DNA from 3 places in the Trujillonella humicola genome. Region 2 is predicted to be linked to each of the others. Evidence: predicted binding sites of a transcription regulator. Region 2 holds the regulator's gene; each other region holds the start of a gene.
The links. Region 2 encodes LexA, which represses DNA repair genes until DNA is damaged. Its sites were predicted from a motif close to TCGAACANNTGTTCGA; they were not measured.
Positions count from the first base shown of each region.

Region 1: a site for LexA is predicted at 5,850-5,865, ahead of ACK586_RS03680 (HNH endonuclease signature motif containing protein). Genes of this name have one in related genera too.
Region 3: a site for LexA is predicted at 2,628-2,643, ahead of ACK586_RS19690 (HNH endonuclease signature motif containing protein). Genes of this name have one in related genera too.

Region 1 covers NZ_JBJNRJ010000004.1:79,588-87,009, reverse strand. Annotated here, with positions in the region: gene ACK586_RS03705 (patatin-like phospholipase family protein) at 1-744, opposite strand, end outside; gene ACK586_RS03700 (sensor histidine kinase) at 807-2,192, opposite strand; gene ACK586_RS03695 (Nramp family divalent metal transporter) at 2,508-3,731, shown strand; gene ACK586_RS03690 (LysR family transcriptional regulator) at 3,744-4,664, opposite strand; gene ACK586_RS03685 (DMT family transporter) at 4,738-5,694, shown strand; gene ACK586_RS03680 (HNH endonuclease signature motif containing protein) at 5,884-7,101, shown strand; gene ACK586_RS03675 (hypothetical protein) at 7,219-7,392, opposite strand.
Region 2 covers NZ_JBJNRJ010000032.1:214-7,635, forward strand. Annotated here, with positions in the region: gene ACK586_RS15755 (LysM peptidoglycan-binding domain-containing protein) at 1-247, opposite strand, end outside; gene lexA (transcriptional repressor LexA) at 811-1,587, shown strand; gene ACK586_RS15765 (SMP-30/gluconolactonase/LRE family protein) at 1,623-2,756, opposite strand; gene ACK586_RS15770 (phosphatase PAP2 family protein) at 2,710-3,474, opposite strand; gene hflX (GTPase HflX) at 3,549-5,045, opposite strand; gene ACK586_RS15780 (hypothetical protein) at 5,218-5,421, shown strand; gene dapF (diaminopimelate epimerase) at 5,435-6,352, opposite strand; gene miaA (tRNA (adenosine(37)-N6)-dimethylallyltransferase MiaA) at 6,349-7,353, opposite strand; gene ACK586_RS15795 (class III extradiol ring-cleavage dioxygenase family protein) at 7,350-7,422, opposite strand, start outside.
Region 3 covers NZ_JBJNRJ010000049.1:14,422-21,843, forward strand. Annotated here, with positions in the region: gene ACK586_RS19680 (GAF and ANTAR domain-containing protein) at 1-508, shown strand, start outside; gene ACK586_RS19685 (dihydrofolate reductase family protein) at 536-1,177, opposite strand; gene ACK586_RS19690 (HNH endonuclease signature motif containing protein) at 1,392-2,609, opposite strand; gene ACK586_RS19695 (hypothetical protein) at 2,931-3,167, shown strand; gene ACK586_RS19700 (hypothetical protein) at 3,171-4,319, opposite strand; gene ACK586_RS19705 (hypothetical protein) at 4,316-5,425, opposite strand; gene ACK586_RS19710 (response regulator) at 5,497-6,159, opposite strand; gene ACK586_RS19715 (sensor histidine kinase) at 6,156-7,422, opposite strand, start outside.

The sequences.
Region 1 (7,422 bases), on a different contig from region 2:
GGCCGCCGCGTAGAGGTCGGGCACCCAGCCCACCGTGCCGCTCATCGGCGCGACGACGACGACCAGGTCGAGGCCGGACCCGCGCAGGATCGCCGCGTTCGTCGGGGAGTGCACACCGCCGTCCAGGTAGAGGCGCCCCTCGATCTCCACCGGGGCGAAGTAGCCGGGCACCGCGCACGACGCGGCGACGGCGAGGTGGACGGGCGCCTCCGGCGTCCCCGGCCGGCCGAACACCACCCGGCGACCGTCCCGCCGGCGCACGGCGCAGATCCACAGCCCCGGCTCGGGCCATTGCGCCCGCTCGAGCTCGCGCAAGGCGGCCAGCTGGCCGACGATGTCGTGGCGTCCCGGCGCCACGAGGGCCATGCCCGCCGCCAGGGGCCGGAACTGCAGCGGCCGGGACACCGCCCGCGCGACCATGTGCCGGCTGGGCACCCGCAGGGGGCGGCGCAGCAGGTGCAGCGGGCGGAACGGGGCCAGGTCGGGTGCGGCCGTCTCCGCGATGGACCGCGTCGCCTCCCCCGCGCCCGACAGCGGCGCCTTCACCGTCCACGCGGCCAGGTCCTCGGCCGACACCCCGAGCCGCAGCAGGGTGCCGGTGATGGCGCCGGCCGAGGTCCCGACCACCACCTCGGCCCGGCGGGCGTCGAAGCCCAGGTCGTGCTCCAGCAGCGCCAGCACCCCGGCGTGGTAGGCCTGCCCGACCACGCCACCGGCACCCAGCACCAGGCCGACGCGCGTCACGGATCTGAGGGTGGCACGCCGGGGGACGGCGCACCTGCCGGCCCCGCGGCGGGGTGCGCCGTTCACCCGGCCGACGAGAGCGGGACCTCCAGCCGCACGTGCGTGCCCGCGCCGGCCGCCGTCCGGATGTCCAGACCGGCGTCCCCGGCGGCCGCGAGGTCGGTGAGCAGGTCCAGCCCGAGGTGCCCGTCGTGGGGCCGGCGCAGGGTCGCCTCCAGGTCGAAGCCCGCCCCGTCGTCGCGGACGTCGAGGACGACGCGGTCGGCGAGCCGGGTCACCGTGACCTCGACCAGTCCGGCGCCCGAGTGCTTGGCCGCGTTCTGCAGCACCTCCTGGGCCACCCGGAACAGCAGCGTGGCCGCGTCCAGCGGCAGCTCCAGCTCCTCGGGGACGCGGACCTGCACGTCGATCCCCCGGGCGCGCAGCCGGTCGGCGAGATCGGCCAGCGCCGAGGCGAGCCCGGCCCGCTGCAGGTCAGGCGGGTAGATCTCCACCAGCAGGGACCGCAGCGACCCCGCGGACCCGCGCAGCGCGGTCGCCGCCTCCCCGAGGACGCCTGCCACGTCCTGCGCCGAGTGCCGGCCCGAGGTGTCGCGCAGCTGGTCGGCGGCACCGGCCACCAGCAGGGCAGCGGCGGAGACGTCCTGCACGATCCCGTCGTGCAGGCTGCCGGCGATGCGCCGCCGCTCCTCGTCGGAGGACTCCAGCGCCCGCGCCTGCAGCGCCTCCCGCTCGCGCTGCTCGGCCCGCACCTTCGCCAGCATCCGGCTGGCCAGCGGCAGCTGGAGGGCCAGGAGCGCCAGCAGCACGGTCAGCGAGATGGGCGCGAAGTGCCACCAGATGTCGGCCTGCCGGGCCGTCGCCGCACCGTAGGACGTGCGGGTCTCCAGGACGAGGGCGCGACCTGCCGGGTCGCGGACCTGCCGGTACACCTCCAGCACCTGCTCCGAGGTGCCGTCCAGCCGGTGCTCCGGGCGGCTCACGTCGCCGACCTCGGCACGCGTCGTCCCCTCCCGGGGGACCGGTGGCGCCTCCCCCGGCGGCAGCCGCTCGCCGATCAGGCCGGCGTCGTCGGAGTAGACGACGGTCCCGTCCCCGCGCCAGATGAGCAGCCGGTCCACGGAGGCGGCGTCGAGCCTGCCGCGCAGGGCCGCGTCCATCGCCGCGACCGCCTCGGCGCCGGCCTCGGCGCCGCCCTCGGCGAGGCCGCTCTGCAGGGTGGGCTCCACCACGAGCGTCGCGAGCAGCTCCGTGGTGCGCCGGGCGTCGGCGATCGCCTCGTCCGTGGCCGCCTGCCGGGTCGCCCAGACGCTGCCGCCGAACAGCAGCGTCACGACGACGAGGTTCGCCATGACGAAGCGTCCGGCGACCCGCCCGACCGGCGGCAGCCCGTCCCGGCGACGTGCGGCCGCCCCCGCCCCCTCGACGAGGCTGATCGAGGGCGGCACGCCGTCGTCCGCGCGCGGTCGGGCCGTCCTCGGCCCGGGGCCCGATCGCATCGCGCACCCTCCCCGTGAGGCCGGTCCGGCCGGTGCGCGTGCTCGGCGCCCGAGTTCCGGACCGGTCCGACGGTTGTGCCACCTGAGGGGCGGTCGGCACAAGTGCCTGACGTCCCGCGACCCGACGGCGGGGCACCGGACTCATCCTCCGGAGGGACCCGAGCCCGCCGGGACCCGGTCCCGGCCACCGCCCCGATTCGGGGTCTGGTGGGTACCGGGACGGACGAGCACCATGGCGGCCCGGGTCGCGCTGGGAGGTCGGTCGTGCTGCATCGGGAGCGCGTGGTCGCCGCGCCACGCCGTCGCCGGCTGCTCCTCGTCGGTCCGGCCTTCGTGGCGGCCATCGCCTACGTCGACCCGGGGAACTTCGCCACCAACTTCTCCGCCGGCGCCGAGTACGGCTACCTGCTCCTGTGGGTGATCGTGCTCGCCAACCTGATGGCGATGTTCGTCCAGGGCCTGTCGGCCAAGCTGGGGCTGGCGACCGGGATGTCGCTGCCGGAGAACTGCCGGCAGCAGTACCGGCGACCGGTGGTGCTCGGGCTCTGGGCCCAGGCCGAGGTGGTCGCCATGGCGACCGACCTGGCCGAGATCGTCGGCGGCGCCGTGGCGCTGCACCTGCTCGTCGGCATGGACCTGTTCACCGGGGGGCTCCTCACCGGGGCCTGGGCCTTCATGCTGCTCGCGCTCCAGGCACCGGGCGACCGGCGCTACATCCACGCGGTCACCACCTACTTCTGCATGATCGTCGTCGCCTTCCTGCTGCTGCTGGTGAGCAGTGACGTCGACGGGGGCGAGGCCGCGCGCGGGCTGGTCCCCCGGATCGACGGCCTGGGCAGCCTCGTGCTCGCCGCGGGCATCCTCGGCGCCACGGTCATGCCGCACGCCATCTACCTGCACTCCGCCCTGGTCACCGAGACCACCAGCGCCCGTACCGTGCCGCAGCGGCGGGAGGCCCTGCGCGAACAGCGGACCGAGGTCACGGTGGCCATGGGGCTGGCCGGGCTGGTCAACGCGGCGATGCTGCTGGTGGCGGCGTCCCTGTTCGCCGGCTCGTCGCTGGGGGCTGACGTCCTGGAGGGCGCCTACGAAGGCTTCGGCGTCGTCGGCCCCGCGGCGCTGCTCTTCGGGATGGCCCTCCTGGTCTCGGGCTTCGCCTCCTCGAGCGTCGGCACCTACGCCGGGCAGGTGATCATGGAGGGCTTCCTCCGCCGCCGGATCCCGCTGTTCCTCCGCCGGGCGCTGACGATGTTCCCCGCGCTGGCCGTCCTGGCGCTCGGCGTCGAGCCCACCCGGGCGCTGGTGGTGTCGCAGGTGGTGCTGTCGTTCGGCATCCCCTTCGCCCTGGTGCCGCTGCTGCTGCTCACCCGGCGCCGCGACGTGATGGGCGAGCTGGTCAACCGGCGCGTCACCACCGTGGTCGCCGTCGTGGTCACCGCGCTGATCCTGACCCTGAACGCGGTGCTGCTGATCGGCCTGCCCGGCTGAGCGCCGGGTGCGTCACGTGCCCGCCAGCCGGCGCGCCTGCTCCCCGACCGCAGCGAGGACGGCGTCCAGCGGCGGGGCCGGTGGGCTGTCGCGGGTGACGAGGACCAACCGGCGGCGGACGGCGGCCTCGGCGACGTCCCGGACCGCGAGCGACCGGTCCGCCCCGGGCAGGGTGAGCGCCGGCAGCAGCCCGACGGCGCCCGTGCTGCGGACCAGCTCCAGCTGCACGTCGGCGTCGTTGCTGCGGTGACGGACGTCGGGGTCGAAGGAGCCCAGCGACCGGCAGGCGCCCACGACGAGCGCGTGGTGGCCGGTGCCGGCGGCCGAGGCCACCCAGACCTCGTCGCGCAGGTCCGCCAGCGCGACGGGACCCCCGCCCTCCGCGGCCGCGTGACCGGCCGGCAGGACCAGCCGCAGCGGCTCCTCGAGCAGCACGTCGAAGCGCAGCCCTCCCGGGCGGGGGCGCGGGTGCCCGTCGTACTCGTCGCTGACGACCACGTCGAGGGCCCCCAGCCGCAGCTCCGGCAGCGCCTGCTCGAGCTCCAGCTCGGAGACCTCGACCCGGACCTCCGGGTGCTCGGCCCGCAGCCGCGCGACCACCGGGATGAGCACCCGCCGGGTCGCCGACTGCAGGCCGCCCGCCCGCACCGTGCCCCGCACCCCACCGGTCAGCGACGCGAGGTCCGCCCGAGCCGCGTCGGCCGCCGAGAGCAGGACGTCGGCGTGCCGGGCGAGCAACCGGCCGGCGTCGGTCAGCCGGACGCCCCGGCCGGCCCGCTCGAGCAGGCGCACCCCGGCCTCCCGCTCCAGCACGGCGAGCTGCTGGGACACCGCCGAGGGCGTGTAGGCCAGCGCCGCGGCCACCGCGGCGAGGGTTCCGCGCTCGCGCAGCTCCAGCAGCAGGCGGAGCCGGCGCAGGTCCAGGACGTCCATGCAGTGATGCTGACGTATCCGATCCAGGAATGGTCACTGGACCTGAACCGTCGCGGCCTCGATGCTCCTCGGCGTGGGTCCTGCGCTCTGTCTCGTGTCGGCCGCCTGCTTCGGCGCCATGGCTGTCTTCGGCAAGCTCGCCTTCGCGGCGGGGGTGCCGCTCGGCACGCTGCTGCTGCTGCGCTTCTCCCTCGCGGCACTGCTGCTGGGCCTGGTCCTGCTCCTGCTGCCCGGCACGCGGGCACCCCGGGAGCCCGGCCGACCGCGCGCCGGGTCGCTCCCCCGCCGCGTGGTCGTCGTCGGCCTGGGGCTGGGCGCCGTCGGTTACGTCACCCAGGCCGGCCTGTACTTCGCCGCCCTCGAGCGGGTGGACGCCTCGCTGGTCGCGCTCGTCTTCTACGTCTACCCGGCACTGGTCACGGTGGTCGCCGTCCTCCTCGGCCGGGACCGGCTCACCCGGGCCCGGGCGGCGGCGGTGCTGGTCGCATCGGCCGGGACGCTGCTGGTGCTCGCCGGAGCGGGCGGGCTGCGCTTCGACGCCGCCGGCGTCGCCATGGCCTTCGGCGCCGCGGCCACCTACACCGTCTACATCCTGGTCGCCGACACGACGGTGCACCGGGTGCCGCCCGTGGTCCTGTCCGCCCTGGTCATGACCGGAGCGGCGGCCACCCTCGCGCTGCGGAACGCGCTCACCGGCGGCGCCGACCTGGCGCTCCCCGCGGCCGGGTGGCTGTGGATCGGCTGCATCGCCGTGGTGTCGACCGTCGTGGCCATGCTGGCGTTCTTCGCCGGCCTGCGCCGCACCGGGCCGTCGACCGCCGCGACCCTCTCCACGGCCGAGCCGGTGGTGACCACGGCGCTGGCCGCGCTCGCGCTCGGGGAGTTCCTCACCCCGGTCCAGCTGGCCGGTGGGCTGCTGGTCCTGACCTCGGTCGTACTGGTGCAGCTGCGGCCGCGCGCCCGGCGGGCGGATCCCTCGCAGCCCGTCGCGGTCCCGGTCGCCGCCGCTCCCCAGCGCGCCCCCGCGTGACCGCGGTCGGGGGAACCGCCGCCGGACCTGGCGGGCGTCCTCGCGCGCTGGTCTCCGGGCCTGCTCCGATCTCCGCGTCAAGAGGTGGCGAGCATCTGTGGACAGGTCGCTGACCTGGGGAAATCTCCTGGTCGACCCGGTTCCGGGCGCTAGAATCGAACACACGTTCTAGCCGGTCGGGAGGGTGTCGTGGGCGAGCTGCAATCGGCACTGGACGCCCTGGCCGCCCTGGACCTGGACGGCCTCCCGGACGGAGCGCTGCTGGACCACGCCCGCCAGCTGTCCGCGGCGGCCAACCGGCTGGAGGCCGAGCTGACCCGGGTGGTGCGCCGGATCGACGTCCGCGGCGCGGTCGAGCACGACGCCGCCAAGACCGCGCAGTCCTGGCTGCGCGGCGTGGTGCGGCTGTCCGGATCCCGGGCGTCGCAGCTGGTCGGCCACGGCCGGGCGCTGGAACACCTGCCCGCCACCGCCGCAGCCTTCGCCGCCGGGCTGCTGGGCGCCGACCAGGTGGAGGTGATCGCCGAGATCGCCACCCCGGTGAACCGGGACCTGGCCGACGCCCAGGGCATCGACCTGGCCGAGATCGAGACCGCCCTGGTCGTGGTGGCCACCTGTGGCACCCACCGCGACCTGCAGTCGGCGGTCGGCACCTACCTGGCCAAGCTCGACACCGACGGCCCCGAACCCGACCCCACCCCACAGCGGTCGGCGCACCTGGTGCAGCAACCCGACGGGCACTGGACCCTCGGCGGCACCCTGGACCCCGTCGGCGGGCAGAAACTCGCCACCGCCCTGGAAGCGGTGCAGGCCGCCTCCCGCTGCGCCGGAGACCTGCGCGACCGCGCACAGCGCACCGCCGACGCCCTGGTCCAGCTGGCCGACAACGCCCTGGCCTCCGGTGAGCTGCCGGTGCTGCGCACCGTCAAGCCGCACCTGCTCGCCACCCTGCCGCTGAGCGACCTGGTCGACCCGGCTCCCTCACCTGGCGCGGCGCGCACCGGAACCGGCGCCACGATCTCCGCCGCGGCCGCCCGCTGGCTCGCCTGCGACGCCACCGTCACCCGCATCGTGCTGGACCCCGACGGGCTACCCCTGGACGTCGGCCGCACCCAGCGCACCGTGCCCGCGCACATCCGCAAGGCCGTCGAGCTCCGAGACCGGCACTGCGTGTTCGCCGGCTGCGAAGCCCCCGCCTGGTTCTGCGACGTCCACCACCTCATCCACTGGGCCCTCGGCGGCCAGACCTCCCTGGACAACACCGGGCTGCTGTGCGAACGCCACCACACCAAGGTCCACCACGGCTACCGCGTCGAACGCGACGACACCGCACCACCCGGCCGGCGCTGGCGCACCTACCGCCCCGACGGCACCCAGATCGTCGTCCACCCACCCCTGCGCGTCTGACCCACTGCACCCCTGCACCCCGCGGCAAGCCGGCCGCGGGGCAGAGGCGCGCGTCCCGATCCGCCAGGACGGACGACTCCGAGCGGGCTCCGAGGCACGGTCACCGCGGGCGCGGCATCACCCTCCCAGTGCCCCCGCCCAACGCCAGTCGCCCTCGGGCCCGAGGTACTCCACACGCTGGACGTCCTCGTCCGCCTCGTCCTCGGCCCACGCCAGCGCGAGCGCGTGCTCGGCGAACTCCTGCTCGGCCACGACCTCACCCATCGCGTCGAGGAACCTGTAACGGGTCATGCGGTGAGGCTAGGGCGATCGGAGCCGGGT
Region 2 (7,422 bases):
CCTCGAGCACCTGCCCGGGCACCACCACGGCACCCTCCAGGTCGTTCAGCCGCTCGATCGCGTCGACCACCGCGCGCACGTCCTCCCCCGGGTCGGCCACCGCCGCCGCGATGGACCAGACCGTGTCCCCCGGCGCCACGACGACGCTGCTCCCGCCGGCGAGCTCGAGCCCGCTGCCGCTCCCCAGCACCGCGGACAGGACGAGCAGCGCGAGTGCGGACGCCGCGACGGCCAGCGCTGTCAGCACGACCCGCCCACGCCGGGTGAGTCGCAGCGGCCCGTTCCCGCACGGCGCGGGAACCCGCCGGCCCGATCGCACCCGCCCGGCGCCGGTCGCCGCCGCCCACGGAACGGGCCGCGCGGCCGGCCGCACGGTGTCACGGCGCGGCGGCGGCGCGCCTCCCGGGCGGACGCGCGACCGGACCGCCGCGCGTTCGCTCCCCGGTCGCCCGGGCCCGGCGACCCCCGAACCGGGCCCACCCTGCCGGCCGGACGGGACTGCACCTCCGCCGTGCAACCGTCCGCAGACCCCTGCCTCGCGCACCGTGCCCACTCCCGCGCCTCCTCCACGACGGCCACCGCGCACCGGCGGCCCATCGAACAGCCGTTCGAATCGAACGTCTGTGCGATGTCTACCGCACCCCGCCGACAGGAGCGAGCCCGACACGGTCGACTTCGAACATGTGTTTGAGAAGCCGGCCCGAACGCGCTACCGTCCGGGCACGCCTCCGGAACGGCCGGGCGAGGACCGCGGCCGGGCGAGCGGGGCGGACGGACGAGCCGTCACCGGACGGCCGGCGAGGAGGAGACGTGGCGGGCAGCAGCGGGACGTCGGGGGGGCGCGGCGGGTCGCGCCGCGCGGGCGGCACGGCGACCGGCACGCCGTCGGCCCCCACCGCGGAGGTCCGGACCTTTCCGGACCGGGGCGAGGCCGGCGATGGTCTGACCCAGCGGCAGCGGCGCGTCCTGGAGGTCATCCGCGACTCGATCGACCGCCGCGGATACCCGCCGTCCGTACGCGAGATCGGCGAGGCGGTGGGCCTCTCCTCGGCCTCCTCGGTCGCCCACCAGCTGTCGGTGCTGCAGAAGAAGGGCTGGCTGCGGCGCGACCCCAACCGCCCCCGCGCCCTCGACGTCCGGCTCCCCGGCGAGATCGCCGCCGCCGGTGCGGCCGCGCCGCCTCCGCCGGTCGCCGAGGACGCCGCGAGCCCGGCGCCGACCTACGTGCCGCTCGTGGGCCGGATCGCCGCCGGCGGTCCCGTGCTCGCCGAGCAGGCGGTCGAGGACGTCTTCCCGCTGCCCCGCGAGCTGGTCGGCGAGGGCACGCTCTTCATGCTCAAGGTGAGCGGCGACTCGATGGTGGAGGCGGCCATCTGCGATGGCGACTGGGTCGTCGTCCGGCAGCAGCCGACCGCCGAGAACGGCGAGATCGTCGCCGCGATGATCGACGGCGAGGCCACGGTGAAGACCTACAAGCGCAAGGACGGCCACGTGTGGCTGCTGCCGCACAACCCGGCCTACGAGCCCATCCCCGGCGACGACGCGACGGTGCTCGGCCGTGTGGTGACGGTGCTGCGCCGCGTCTGACCTGGAGCCCGGCCGGGTGAGGTCCGGCGCTGGGGTCAGCTGCGGGTCGGCCCGGCCGGCGGCGTGCTCCGGCGGCGTCGCCGGCCCACGAGCCACATGATCGCGGTCGCCAGGGCGGCGGCGAGGAGACCGGCCGTGAGCGGGGAGACGCCGTCCTCGGTCTCGGTGAGGACGTCGGCCAGCGAGCCGTCCGGCGCTCCGGTGGCGCCGGCCGGCGCGGTCGTCGTCGGCACCGGGACGACGCTGACGACGCTCGGGAGCCCCTCGCTGGCCACGACGACCGCGGTCCCGTCGGCGGAGAAGCTGATCGCCTCGCCCTGCGGAGACTCGGGCAGAGCGACGCGGACCGGATCGCCCGCCAGCGCCCCGACGACGTCGGAGCCGGTCAGCGGCCACACGTAGGCGTCGGTGTACGTGCGCAGCGCCAGGGCGGAACCGTCCGCGGCAACCGCGCCGCCGGTGACCAGCAACTGACCGGCCCGGCCCACCGGCCCGCCCGGGGTGCCGGTCAGGGTGAGGTCCACCGAGGCGACCTCGACCAGCCCGACGGTGCCGTTGGGCTCCAGTGCAGCCACCGGCCGGAAGACGTCGCTGGAGCCGAGCACCTCCTTGGTCACGATGTAGGGAGTGCCGTCGGGGGCCAGCAGCAGCGCCTCGGCGTCGTGCGGGCCGTCGGGGTAGGTCAGCCGGTGGACGGCGGTGGAGCCGTCCGGGCGCAGGGCGATCAACGCGACCGTCTCGCGGGTGCCGGTGTTGTCCCCGGTGTCGGCCAGCCAGACCGTGCCGTCCGTCCCGACCGCGAGGTCCTCGGGGTCGAAGGGATCCACGTCCGCCTCGTGCACGCGGATCACCTGGCAGGCCGGGTCGAGGGCGAAGACCTGCACGAGGTCACCGCCGTCGTTGATCGCGAGCATGGTGCCGTCCGCCCCCACGACGAGGCCGGACAGCTCCGTCAGCCGGGGATCGGTGATCTCGCACTGCGTGGTCGCCGGCGCGGCCTCCTCGGCGAGCGCGGCCGGTGCGAGCGCGACCGAGGAGCACAGGACCAGCGCCGGCCCGCCGACGGTCAGGAGGGCGGCAGCGAGCCCCGCGCCGGCCGAGCCTCGGGACGCGCCGGAGCCGTCACGGCGACGCTGGACCCCCGTGGTCCGATCGGCGCGGTGCGGCACCTACCCAGCGTGACAGGACCAGCGCGTCCACCGCGTGAACCACGCCCAGCAGGACGACACCCACGGCGGCGCCGGCGACCGCGTCGCTGACCCAGTGGAAGTTCAGGACGATCATCGCCAGGCCGCACAGCACCGGGCCGACGACCGCGAAGAACCACAGGATGCGCTGGGCTCGCGCGGGCAGACCGAACTCGACCGCCTGCCAGCGCGCCACCCCCCACAGCAGCACCGCGTTGGCCACGTGCCCGGAGGGGAAGGACTCGCCGTCGGGATGGTGCAGGAACTGGCCGCCAGCGAAGGCAGGCGCGGTCCGGCCGATCCCCCACTTCAGCTGGTAGACGACCACGCTCAGCAGCACCAGCGCGAGCACCACGCGCAGCAGCGGCACGACGGTGCGGTACCGAACGAGGAGCCAGCCGACCAGGCAGGCGAGGACGAGCAGCATCGTGCCCCGGCCGCCGATCTGGGTGACCAGCCACAGCGGCTGGTAGGCCGCCGAGTCACGCAGCCCCCACTCCGCCACCTGGTCGGACACCCGGTGGTCCACCCGCTCGGTCAGCCCGTGCCCCAGGAGGTCGAGCGTGAGGAGGGCGGCCACGGCGACCGCGATGAGGACCGCCCACCACGTCGGCCGGCCGGCGGACACGACCGGAGGGTGCTCGGGCACCGGTCGCCGGAGCATGGCCGGGAGGGAGCGCCGCACCACGCCGCTGGTCACCGGGTCACGGTACCCGGCCGTGACCCGATCGTGACCTCGGCCGGGCCGGTGCGCCGCTGCACGGGGTGGCCGGGTCAGGCGACCGGGCCGGCGAACTCCCCGAGGGCCGCGGCGAGGGCACCGTCGACCCGCGCGGCCAGCCGGGTGCCGCCGGACTCGTGGCTCTCGCTGAGCACCTCGCCGTCCCGGTGCACGCGGGCCACCAGGTCGCCGCGGTCGTAGGGCACCAGCACGTCCACCTCGATCTCGGGGTGCGGCAGCCGCGCGGCCAGGATCTCCCGCAGCCGCTCGATGCCCTCCCCGGTGCGCGCCGAGACCCACACCGCGCCGGGCAGCGCCTGGCGGAGGGTGAGCACGTCCTCCTCGGTCATGGCGTCGACCTTGTTCACCACGATGAGCTCGGGGACCGACGAGGCGTCGATCTCCTGGAGGACGACGTGGACGGCGTCGATCTGGCCGACCGGGTCGGGATCGGACCCGTCGACGACGTGCAGCAGCAGGTCGGCGGCGGCCACCTCCTCCAGGGTCGACCGGAAGGCGTCGACCAGCTGGTGCGGCAGGTGGCGCACGAAGCCGACGGTGTCGGTGAGGGTGTACTCGCGGCCCTCCTCGGTCTGCGCGCGGCGGACCGTGGGATCGAGAGTGGCGAACAGCGCGTTCTCCACCAGCACGCCCGCGCCGGTGAGCCGGTTGAGCAGGCTGGACTTGCCGGCGTTGGTGTAGCCGGCGATCGCCACGCTCGGCACGGCGTTGCGGTCGCGGTTGGAGCGCTGGGTCTGCCGGGCGGTCGCCATGCCGGCGATCTCCCGGCGCAGCTTGCTCATCCGCGAGCGGATGCGCCGCCGGTCGGTCTCGATCTTGGTCTCGCCGGGACCGCGGGTGCCGATGCCGCCACCACCGGCGACGCGTCCACCGGCCTGCCGGGACATCGACTCACCCCAGCCGCGCAGCCGCGGGAGCATGTACTGCATCTGCGCCAGCTCGACCTGGGCCTTGCCCTCCCGGCTGCTCGCGTGCTGGGCGAAGATGTCGAGGATCAGCGCCGTCCGGTCGACGACCTTGACCTTGAGGATCTTCTCCAGGGCGTTCAGCTGGCCCGGGGTGAGCTCGCCGTCGCAGATCACGGTGTCGGCGCCGGTCGAGGCGACGATGTCGCGGATCTCGGCCGCCTTGCCGGAGCCGACGTAGGTGCCTGCGTCGGGGGTCGGGCGCCGCTGGCTGACGGCCTCGAGCACCTGGGATCCGGCCGTCTCGGCCAGCGCGGCGAGCTCGGCCAGGGACCGGTCGGCGTCGGCCTGCGTGCCCTCGGTCCACACCCCGACCAGCACCACGCGCTCGAGGCGCAGCCGGCGGTACTCGACCTCGGTGACGTCGGCGAGCTCGGTGGACAGGCCCGCGACGCGGCGCAGCGCGCCGCGCTGCTCGAGGTCGTAGCTCCCGGTGGTGTCGTCGGGCTCGTCCCAGCGGCCGGCCGGACGCACGGCCTCCTCGGCGGGCGGGGTGGCGCCGGCGGCACGCTCGGCGCGGTCCTGCGCGTCGGCGAGCACGGCGCGGTTCTGTGCGGTGGTCATCGGCTCCAGCGTGGCATGCCCGTTCCGCCCGGGCACCTGAGTTGTCTCTTCCGTGGAGATCACTGCTCGTGTCATCGGTGGGTACAACGCCGGCGGAGCCCGCATGCATCCCGCCCCCGTGCGGGTAGGGCCGTCCCGACAGGGAGAGGACACCGGACACGAGGAGGCACCCGTGAGCACCAGCAGCAGCGAGGGGCTGGACGACCCGGGCCGCGACCCGGCAGGGCTCGACCCGCCGCGCAACCCGTTCGGCGGCCCGGACCAGGACACCGGCCGCGGACGGCCCCGGGGCACCGGCAACGTGGGTCCGGCGGACAAGCCCGAGGCGCCGACCGACGAGCCGGAGACACGGGCGGACACCCCCGACCGGCCCTGATCGGGGGAGCGGGTCAGGGCCGGTCGGCCGGCCCCTCCAGCCACTCGGCGGTGAGCTCGCCGACGGCGACGACGGCCGCCGGGCCGCGCAGCACGGTGGTCTGCGGCGAGACGTCGACGGTCAGCCGGCCGCCGGGGACGTCGACCACGACGGTCCCGGCGGCCGCGCCACCGGCGACCAGTGCGGCGTAGGCCGCGGCGCACGCACCGGTTCCGCAGGAGCGGGTCTCCCCCACCCCGCGCTCGTGCACCCGGAGCCGGACGTGCGCGTCGGCGCCCTCGACGTCCCGGCCCTCGGCTGCCCCGCGCAGCACGGTCACGAGCTCGACGTTGACGCCGTCGGGGAACAGCGCCGGGTCGACCTCCGGCCGGCCGGAGAGGTCCAGCGCGTCGAGGTCGACGTCGGTCAGGCAGGCCAGGTGCGGGTTGCCCATCGACACCGCGAGCCCGTCGAAGCGGTGCCCGCCCACCTCGGTCGAGCCGCGGCCGAACTCCCGGGCCGGGCCCATGTCGACCCAGTAGGTCCCGTCGTCCCCCGCACCCACCCGGCGCGGTCCGCCCCGGGTGCCGATCCACACCCCGTCGGCGCACGCGGCCCGGTCGAGCAGACCCTCGGTGACCAGCACGTGCAGGAACAGCCGCACGCCGTTGCCGCACATCTCGGCCAGGGAACCGTCGGCGTTGCGGTGGTCCATGAACCACTCGCAGCGGTCGAGGTCCTCGCCGAGCACCGCCGCGGCGTCGGGGACGTGGATGCTGCGCACGACCCGCAGGACGCCGTCCCCACCGAGGCCGGCGCGGCGGTCGCAGAGCCGGCGGACCATCGCGGCGTCCAGCCGGTCCTGCGGCCAGCGGTTGCCGTCGGGGTCGGGCAGGACGACGAAGTCGTTCTCCGTGCCGTGCCCCACCAGGACGCGGTCGTGCGTGCTCACGGGTCCTCCTCGCCGGCGCCCGCCGGTCGCGTGCGCGGCGCTGCTGTGCTGCTGCACGGCTCACCGCCGCGCACCCGGTCCAGGGTACGGCCGGTGATCACCGCGGCGACGGCGTCGGCCAGGTCGGGCCGCCCCGCGTCGAACCAGCTGGTCGCGGGGTCGCGCCGGAACCAGGAGCGCTGACGGCGCACGAAGCGCCGGGTGGTGGTGACGGTGCGCTCCCGCGCCCCCGCGGCGGAGAGCTCGCCGTCCAGCTGGGCGAGCACCTGGGCGTAGCCCAGCGCCCGGGACGCGGTGGGGCCCTCCCGGAGCCCCTCGGCGGCCAGCGCCTCCACCTCGGCGACGAATCCGGCGGCCCACATGCGGTCGACCCGGCGGGCGATCCGCTCGTCCAGCTCGGCCGGCTCCCGGTCCAGCCCGACGACCACGGCCGGGTAGTGCGGGCGGGGCTCGGGCAGCGAGGCGCGGAAGGGCCGACCGGTCAGCTCCACCACCTCCAGGGCGCGGACGATCCGCCGGCCGTTGCCGGGCAGCACCGCCGCGGCCGCGGCCGGGTCGACCGCGGCCAGGCGGGCGTGCAGCGCGGCGGGCCCCACCTCGGCCAGCTCGGCCTCCAGCCGGGCGCGCACCTGCGGGTCGGTCCCGGGGAAGTCGAGCTCGTCGAGGACCGCGCGCACGTACAGGCCGGAACCGCCGACCAGCAGCGGGAGCACGCCGGCCGCCCGGAGGCGGTCGATCTCGGCGCGCGCGCGGTCCCGGTACTCGGCCACCGACGCCGGCTGCCGCACGTGCCACAGGTCGAGCAGGTGGTGCGGGACGCCGCCACGCTCGGCGAGGTCGGGCTTCGCGGTGCCGATGTCCATGCCGCGGTAGAGCTGCATGGAGTCGGCGTTGACGACCTCACCGCCCAGCCGCCGGCACAGCGTGACGGCCAGGGCGGTCTTGCCCGTCGCCGTCGGCCCCACCACGGCGACCACCGGCGGTAGCGCCGGACCGGTCACGGTGCCGTCGGCGACGCCGTCGGGGCCGCCGTCCAGGACGCCACGAGGTAGCCGACCCCCAGCGGTGCC
Region 3 (7,422 bases), on a different contig from region 2:
GGCGACGCGGCAGGGCCCGTGCCTGGACGCCATGTACGAGCACGAGACCATCCGGGTCGACGACCTGGGTACCGACGAGCGCTGGCCGGAACTCGGCCGGCGGGCCGCGGAGGAGGGACTGCGCAGCGCCCTGTGCGTCCAGCTGTTCGTCCGCGGCAACGACCTGGGCGCGATGAACCTCCTGGCCCGCCGCCCGGGGGCCTTCGACGACGAGTCCGAGCGGGTCGGGCTGCTGTTCGCCAGCCACGCGGCCGTCGCGCTGGCCCAGGTCGAGCGCATCGGCAACCTGGAGCTGGGGATGGCCAGCCGGGACCTCATCGGCCAGGCCAAGGGCGTGCTCATGGAGCGGTACAAGATCACCCCCGAGCAGGCCTTCGCCCTGCTGGCGACCGTCAGCCAGGACACCAACCACAAGCTCGTCGACGTCGCCGAGGAGCTCAGCCGGACCGGCGTCCTCGGGTCCCGGGAGACGTCGGAGACCTCGTCCGGACGCCGGGGTCCTCGGTGAGCCGCACCCGCCCGGGGGTCGGTGCGGTCACGACCTCGTGAACGTGAGGTGGGTGACGCCGCTGGGCGTGGAGACCGCCTCGACGTCGTAGCCGGCCTCGAGGGCCTCCAGGCCGTCCCACAGGCGCACGCCCCGGCCGAGCACGATCGGCACCTGCACCAGGTGGATGTGGTCGACCAGCCCCGCGGCGATGAAGTCCCGGGCGACGGTCGGCCCGCCGCCGATGCGCACGTCCCGACCCGCCGCCGCCTCCCGCGCGACCTCCAGGGCCTCGGCCGGTGCGGCGTCGAGGAAGTGGAACGTCGTCCCGCCGGCCTTCTCGATCGGCGGCCGCGGCCGGTGGGTGAGCACGAAGGTCGGGGTGTGGAACGGCGGGTCCTCGCCCCACCACCCCGTCCAGCCGGGGTCGTCCTGCCAGCCCGGGGGGCCGAACTTGTTCGCGCCCATGATCTCGGCGCCGATCCCCGGCTCGTGCTGCTGGGCGAACACGTCGTCCGCGCCGGCGCTGCCGCCCTCGCGCCCCAGGATCGGTGCGCCGAAGCGGGTGGCGATCATCCACTCGTGCAACCGGTGGCCGGCGTGCCCGAAGGGCGCCTCGGCCGACTGGCCCTCCCCGGTGGCGAACCCGTCCAGGGAGAGGGAGAGGTTGTGGATGCGGGTCCGTGCCATCGCTGCGCTCCGTCTGCTCGGTCGACTGCCGCGGTGGAGACCGCCGCCGGCCTCGGGACTCATCGTTGTCCGGCACTGATCGTTCCCGTGCGGCTCGCCTCGCGCCTCGCCGAGGCGCCCGGGAGGGGACCGGGCGCGCGCCGGTGCCCCGCGACCGGGGTCCGGTGGCGGGGTGGCGGGTCTTCGGGTGGTCGGGGCTCCTGCGGTGCGGTGCTCAGACGCGCAGGGGTGGGTGGATGAGGATCTGGGTGCCGTCGGGGCGGTAGGTGCGCCAGCGCCGGCCCGGTGGTGCGGTGTCGTCGCGTTCGACGCGGAAGCCGTGGTGGACCTTGGCGTGGTGCCGTTCGCACAGCAGCGCCGAGTTCTCCAGCGAGGTCTCCCCGCCCAGGGACCACTCCACGAGATGGTGCACGTCGCAGAACCAGGCCGGGGCTTCGCAGCCGGCGAACACGCACCGTTCGTCGCGCAGCTCGACGGCCTTGCGGATGTGCGCCGGCACGATGCGCTGGGTGCGGCCGACGTCCAGGGGTAGCCCGTCGGGGTCCAGCACGATCCGGGTGATCGTGGCGTCGCAGGCCAGCCAGCGGGCGGCCGCGGCGGAGATCGTCGCGCCGGTTCCGGTGCGTGCCGCGCCTGGTGTGGTCGCCGGGTCGACCAGGTCGCTCAGCGGCAGGGTGGCGATCACGTGCGGCTTGACGGTGCGCAGCACCGGCAGCTGCCCGGAGGCCAGGGCGTTGTCGGCCAGCTGGACCAGCGCGTCGCCGGTGCGCTGGGCGCGGCTGCGCAGGTCCCCGGCCGTGCGGGAGGCGGCGGAGACGGCTTCCAGGGCGGTGGCGACCTTCTGCCCGCCGACGGCGTCGAGGGTGCCGCGCACGGTCCAGCTGCCGTCGGGGTGCTGGACCATGGTGAAGGCCCGCTGTTCGGTGGGGTCGGGTTCGGGGCCGTCGGGGTCGAGTTTGGCCAGGTAGTCAGCGACGGCCAGGCGCAGGTCGCGGTGGGTGCCGTGGACGGCGACGGTGACCAGCGCGGCCTCCACCTGCGCCAGGTCGATGCCCTGCGCGGTGGCCCGGGTCAGGTTCGCCGGTTCGGCGATCCGGGCGATCTCCTGGACGTGGTCGGCGCCGAGGTCGCCGTCGGCGAAGGCGCCCTCGGTGAGCGGCAGGTGCTCCAGCGCGCGGCCCTGGCCGACCACCCGGGCGGCGAAGGCGCCGGACACGGCGAGGTGTCCGCGCAGCCAGGCCTGTGCGGTCGGGATGCCGTCGTGCTCGCTGGCACTCCGGGCGTCGACCCGGCGGGCGATGCGGGTGACGTGGGCGCTGATGCGGTGGGCGGCGGTGACCGCCTCCCGCAGGTGGTCCAGCAGCACACCGTCGGGCAGGCCGTCCAGGTCCAGGGCGGCCAGGGCGTCCAGTGCTGATTGCAGCTCGCCCACGACACCCTCCCGACCGGCTAGAACGTGTGTTCGATTCTAGCGCCCGGAACCGGGTCGGGCAGGAGATATCCCCAGGTCAGCGACCTGTCCACAGATCCCGGCAGCGCGTTGACACAGCACGCGTCCCGAGAGAACTCCCCGCCGCTCTTCGCCACGGCGGCCGGCGGCCCGATGCGCGCCGCGCCCCCGGTGCGTGCGCGCTCGGTCGGCGGCCGCTCACCGTGCGCGAGGGCGCCGGGGTGCGTCGCCGACCGGGTTGGACGGGCGCGCGGTCGTGGGGGACCGTGGGCGGGCAGCCGAGCGGACGGGAAGGTGAGACGGATGGGCCGCTGGATCGCGCCGATCGTGGCCACGGTGTCCCTGCTCGTCCTCGCCACCGGCCTCGTCCGGGCCGAGACCGAGAAGGCGACGACCGCGGGGGTCTCGCTGGTCCTCTGGGGCGTGCTGGGCCTCGTCGTGGCCGCGGCCGGAGTCGGTGCGGTGGAGCTGGCGGCCCGCCGCGCGCCCGGGCCGCGCCGCCCGGCGGCGCGCACGCCCGCCGGACCGCGCGCCCGCTGAGGCTCAGCCGGCCGCGAACTCCCACAGCAGGACGCCCTCGCAGCGCGAGCCGAGGACCACGCGATCCCCGCCCACGGCCAGCGGCCCGCCCGCGGCACCGCACAGCGGGTCCCCGGTGCGCACCGCCCCGTCGGCCAGGCGCACCCGGGTGACCGTGGCGTGGTCGCCGTGACCCGACAGCCAGACCGCGCCCCCCGCCACCGCGACGTCGTCGACCTCGGTGGGCACGACGACCAGCTCGCGCGGCTCGTCCTCACCCGCGCGGACGGCGACGACCGTCGTCCGGTCCTCCCCGGTGCGCACGGCGGTGTAGGCGGTGCCGTCGTCGTCCACCGCCACCGCCAGGTCCGAGGTGGACTCGAGCTCCGCGCCGGGGATCGGCACGAACGGGGGCCCGACGGGGGCGAGGCCGGCGTCCAGCAGGACCACCGCGACGGTCTCCTCGAGGCCGTCGTCGGCCAGCAGCCGCACGACCAGCGCGACGTGCGAGCCGTCCGGGCTCACCGCGACGTCCTCGACGTCGACGTGCTCGACGTCCCCGACCAGGCCCGAGACGTCCAGGGGCACCGAGGACAGGACGGCGCCGGTCGCCGGGTCGACCCAGGTCACCCGCGGTGGCGTGCGCAGCGTGTTCGACGGGTTGGAGCCGACCAGCACCACGCGGCCGTCGGCGGTGACCGCACCGTCGGCCTCGCTGACCCCGGTCGGGGTGGGGTCGTCCCCGGCCGGCCAGCCGGTGAGCGGGCGGCTCCCGGTGACCCGCCCGGTGGCGGCGTCGATCACGGTGAAGGCGTAGCCCTCGGCGGTGTTGCGGTCGTCGTAGGTGACGGTGCCGGCGAGCACCTGGTCGCCGGAGACGACCAGCACGCGCGGCGCGTCGCTCTCCCGGGGCAGCTGCACCGGGGTGCCAGCGACGCCGTCCTCGACCACGGTGACCCAGTCCGTCGAGACGCTGCCGGAGGCGAGGAGGACCCGGCCGTCCGCGGTGACCGTCAGCTCGGAGGGCAGCTCGGGCTCGCCCGCGTACGGCACCGTGGCGACCGGCTCCGGCGGCCCGGGGTCGGGCAGCGCGCTGCCGGGGTCCGGCGCGGCGGAACAGGCGGCGAGCGCCAGGGCGAGGGCGGCCGGCAGCGCCGCGGCGGGGCGGCTCACCGCGCGCCCCCGGCGGTCACGGCGAACTCCCACAGCCGCTCCTCGGCCCCGCACTCACCGGCGAGGTAGACGGTCGTCGCGGTGACGGCCAGCGCCCCGCCGGATCCCGGACCGTCCTCGCACAGCTCGGCCGAGGAGGCCGTCTCCCCGGTCACGGGGTCGATCCGGTCCAGCCGCAGGCCGCGGTCGACCGGCACCAGCCACACCACGCCGTCCCGCACGGCCAGCGCCGCCACGTGGTCGGCCGGTCGCGTCCGCGCGGTGGCCTCGACCGCCCCGGGGGCGGCCGAGACGATCACCGGGCCCCCGGCGTCGACCGACACGGCCCAGGCGGTGGCGTCGACGTCGACGGCGAGCCGCTCGACGTGGGTCCACTCCTGCTCCGGCGTCACCGGCACCGGCGCCCCGGCGGGCCGCAGCCCGGCGTCCAGCCGCACCAGCGCGGTGGCCTGCCGCCGGGCGTCGAGGTCGGTGGTGGAGACGGCGACGACGACGGTGCCGCCCTCGGGCGCGACGGCGACGGCGTCGACCTCCACCCGGTCGGCGCCCTCGACCGCCGGGTCGCCCGGCAGGACGGCTGCGGCGGTGACGGCGCCGGTCGCCGGGTCCACGAGCAGGACCTGCGCGCCGCCGGCGGCCCGGGACACCGCCAGCAGCAGCCGGCCGTCGGGTGTCGGCACGGGGGTGACCACCGAGCCGACGTCGGCCGGCCACGGCGTGACCGGCCGCTCGGCGACCACCGTGCCGTCCGCGCCGAGCACGGCCAGCGCGTAGCCGCCGGTGGCCTGCGACCACCGGCCGACGAGCACCTCGCCGCCGCTGACGAACCCGCTGTCGGCCCAGCCGGGGACGGCGCCGGCGGTCTGCCCGGTCACCGTCCCGCCGGTCACCGTGGTGACCGCGGCGAGCTCGGCGCCGCGGGCGAACACCACGGCGCCGCCGTCGGCCGCGGGCGCGACCGCGAGCGGGGTGCTCGTGCGGCCCGCCGGGTCGGCGGGGGTGACGACGGTGGACGCGGCCGGCTCCAGGCGGTCGGGCGCGGACGTCCAGGCGACCGGCCCCAGCAGGGCGGCCAGCAGCAGGGTGGCGGCGGGCAGGGATCTCACGACGGCACGGTCTCCCGCACCGCTTGCGCGGCACTGGTGATCGGCTGGCGTCCGGCTCCCGGACGGCCGGGTCAGCCCGCGGGCGCGGGCCCCAGACCGGCGTCGCGCGCCAGCGCGACGGCCTCGGCGCGGCTGGCGGCGTGCAGCTTGGCCAGCACGTCGGAGACCCGGTTGCGGACCGTCTTCTCCGACAGGAACAGCCGCGCGGCGATCGCGGCGTTGGGCAGCCCGTGCGCGACCAGGTCGAGGACCTCGCGCTCGCGGTCGGTGAGCTCCGGGAACGGGACGGCGGTCCACCGGGCCCGCGCGGAGGCGAAGAACGCCAGCACCCGGTCGGCGACCCGCGGCCCGAAGACCGCCTCCGACCGCGCGGCCGCCCGCACGGCCCGGGCGATGTCGCCGCCCTCGGACTCCTTGAGCAGGTAGCCGCGGGCCCCGGCGCGCAGCGCGGCGAAGACCGAGTCGTCGTCGTCGCTCATGGTCAGCACGACCACGGCGGTCCCGGGGGAGGACGCGGCGATCCGCGCGGTCGCCGGCACCCCGCCGGTGCCGGGCATCCGCAGGTCCATGAGGACGACGTCGGGTGCCAGCGCCGCGACCGCCGCGACCGCGGCCTCGCCGTCGGCGGCGGTGCCGACCACCTCGAGGTCGGCCTCGTCGCCGAGGGCGTCGGCGACGCCGTTGCGGTAGACGGGGTGGTCGTCGACGACGAGCACCCGGATGGATGCGGTCACGACGTCGCCAGGGGGAGCCGGGTGCGCACTGTCGTCCCTTCGCCGGGGGCGGTCTCGATCTCGAGGTGGCCACCGAGCTCGGCGGCGCGCTCGCGCATGCTGGTCGAGCCGACGCCGGGCACCGCGGCCGGGTCGATGCCCGTGCCGTCGTCGGTGACCTCGACGAGCAGGTCGTCCCCGGCCACGGTCAGGCTGACCCTGCAGCGGGCCACGCCCGCGTGGCGGACGGCGTTGGCCACCGCCTCGGTCGCGATCCGGTAGGCGGCCACCTCGACGGCGGCGCGCAGCGGCGGCAGCTCGCCGGCGACCACGGTCACCCGGGCGCCGGCGTCCTCGCCGGGAGCGCCGGGAGCGCCGGGAGCGCCGGCCGCGACGGGCAGCCGGTAGGCGGCGACGTGCTCGCGCAGCGCCCCGGCCAGTCCCAGCTCGTCGAGCGCCGGCGGGCGGAGGTCGTCGACGGCGCGGCGCACGGCGGCCACGGTGCGCCGCATCTGGTCGCGCAGCCGGCCGGCCAGCGCGGCGGCGTCGTCCGAGCCCGCGAGCTTCCCGGCGAGGCGTTCCAGCTGGAGGGCCATCCCGGCCAGCTCCGGGCCGACCCCGTCGTGCAGGTCGTGCCGCAGCCGGCGGCGCTCCTCCTCCCGGCCGACGACGATGCGCTCGCGGCTGGCCTGCAGGTCGTCGACGAGCGCGGCGGCCCAGACGAGCACCGCCGCCCGGCGCGCGACGTCGTCGAACGCCGCCCGCTCGGTCCGCCGCCAGCGCTCGCCGGGGGCGCGGTGGCAGATCCTCAGCTCGCCGACCGGCGTGCCCAGCGCGGTCAGCGGGAGGACCTCGACGTCCACCTCCGGGCCGGCCCCGGCCGAGACGACCGGCGCCAGGCGCGGATCGGCCGGGACGACGGCCACGCGGGGCAGTCGCAGCGCCCGCGCCACCTCGTCGACCAGCGCCTGCTGGGCGTCGACCGGGCCGCCGGCGAGGTCCAGCGAGCTGCCGACCCGGGTGGCGACGGCCAGCGGGTCACGGCGCTCGCCGTACAGCAGCCGGTCGACCCCGCGCTGCGCCCGCTCCCAGCCGGCCGCGGCGGCGAGCGCGGCGGCCGCGGCGGCGCCGACCGCGATCCGCCGCTCACCCGCGCCGACCTCGCCGACCAGCGCGACGAACCCCACGTAGGCCGCCAGCAGCAGGACCGAGAGCACGGTGAAGACCAGCGCCCGGCCGACCACCTGCCCGACGTCGAACAGCCCGTGCCGCAGCACCGCGATC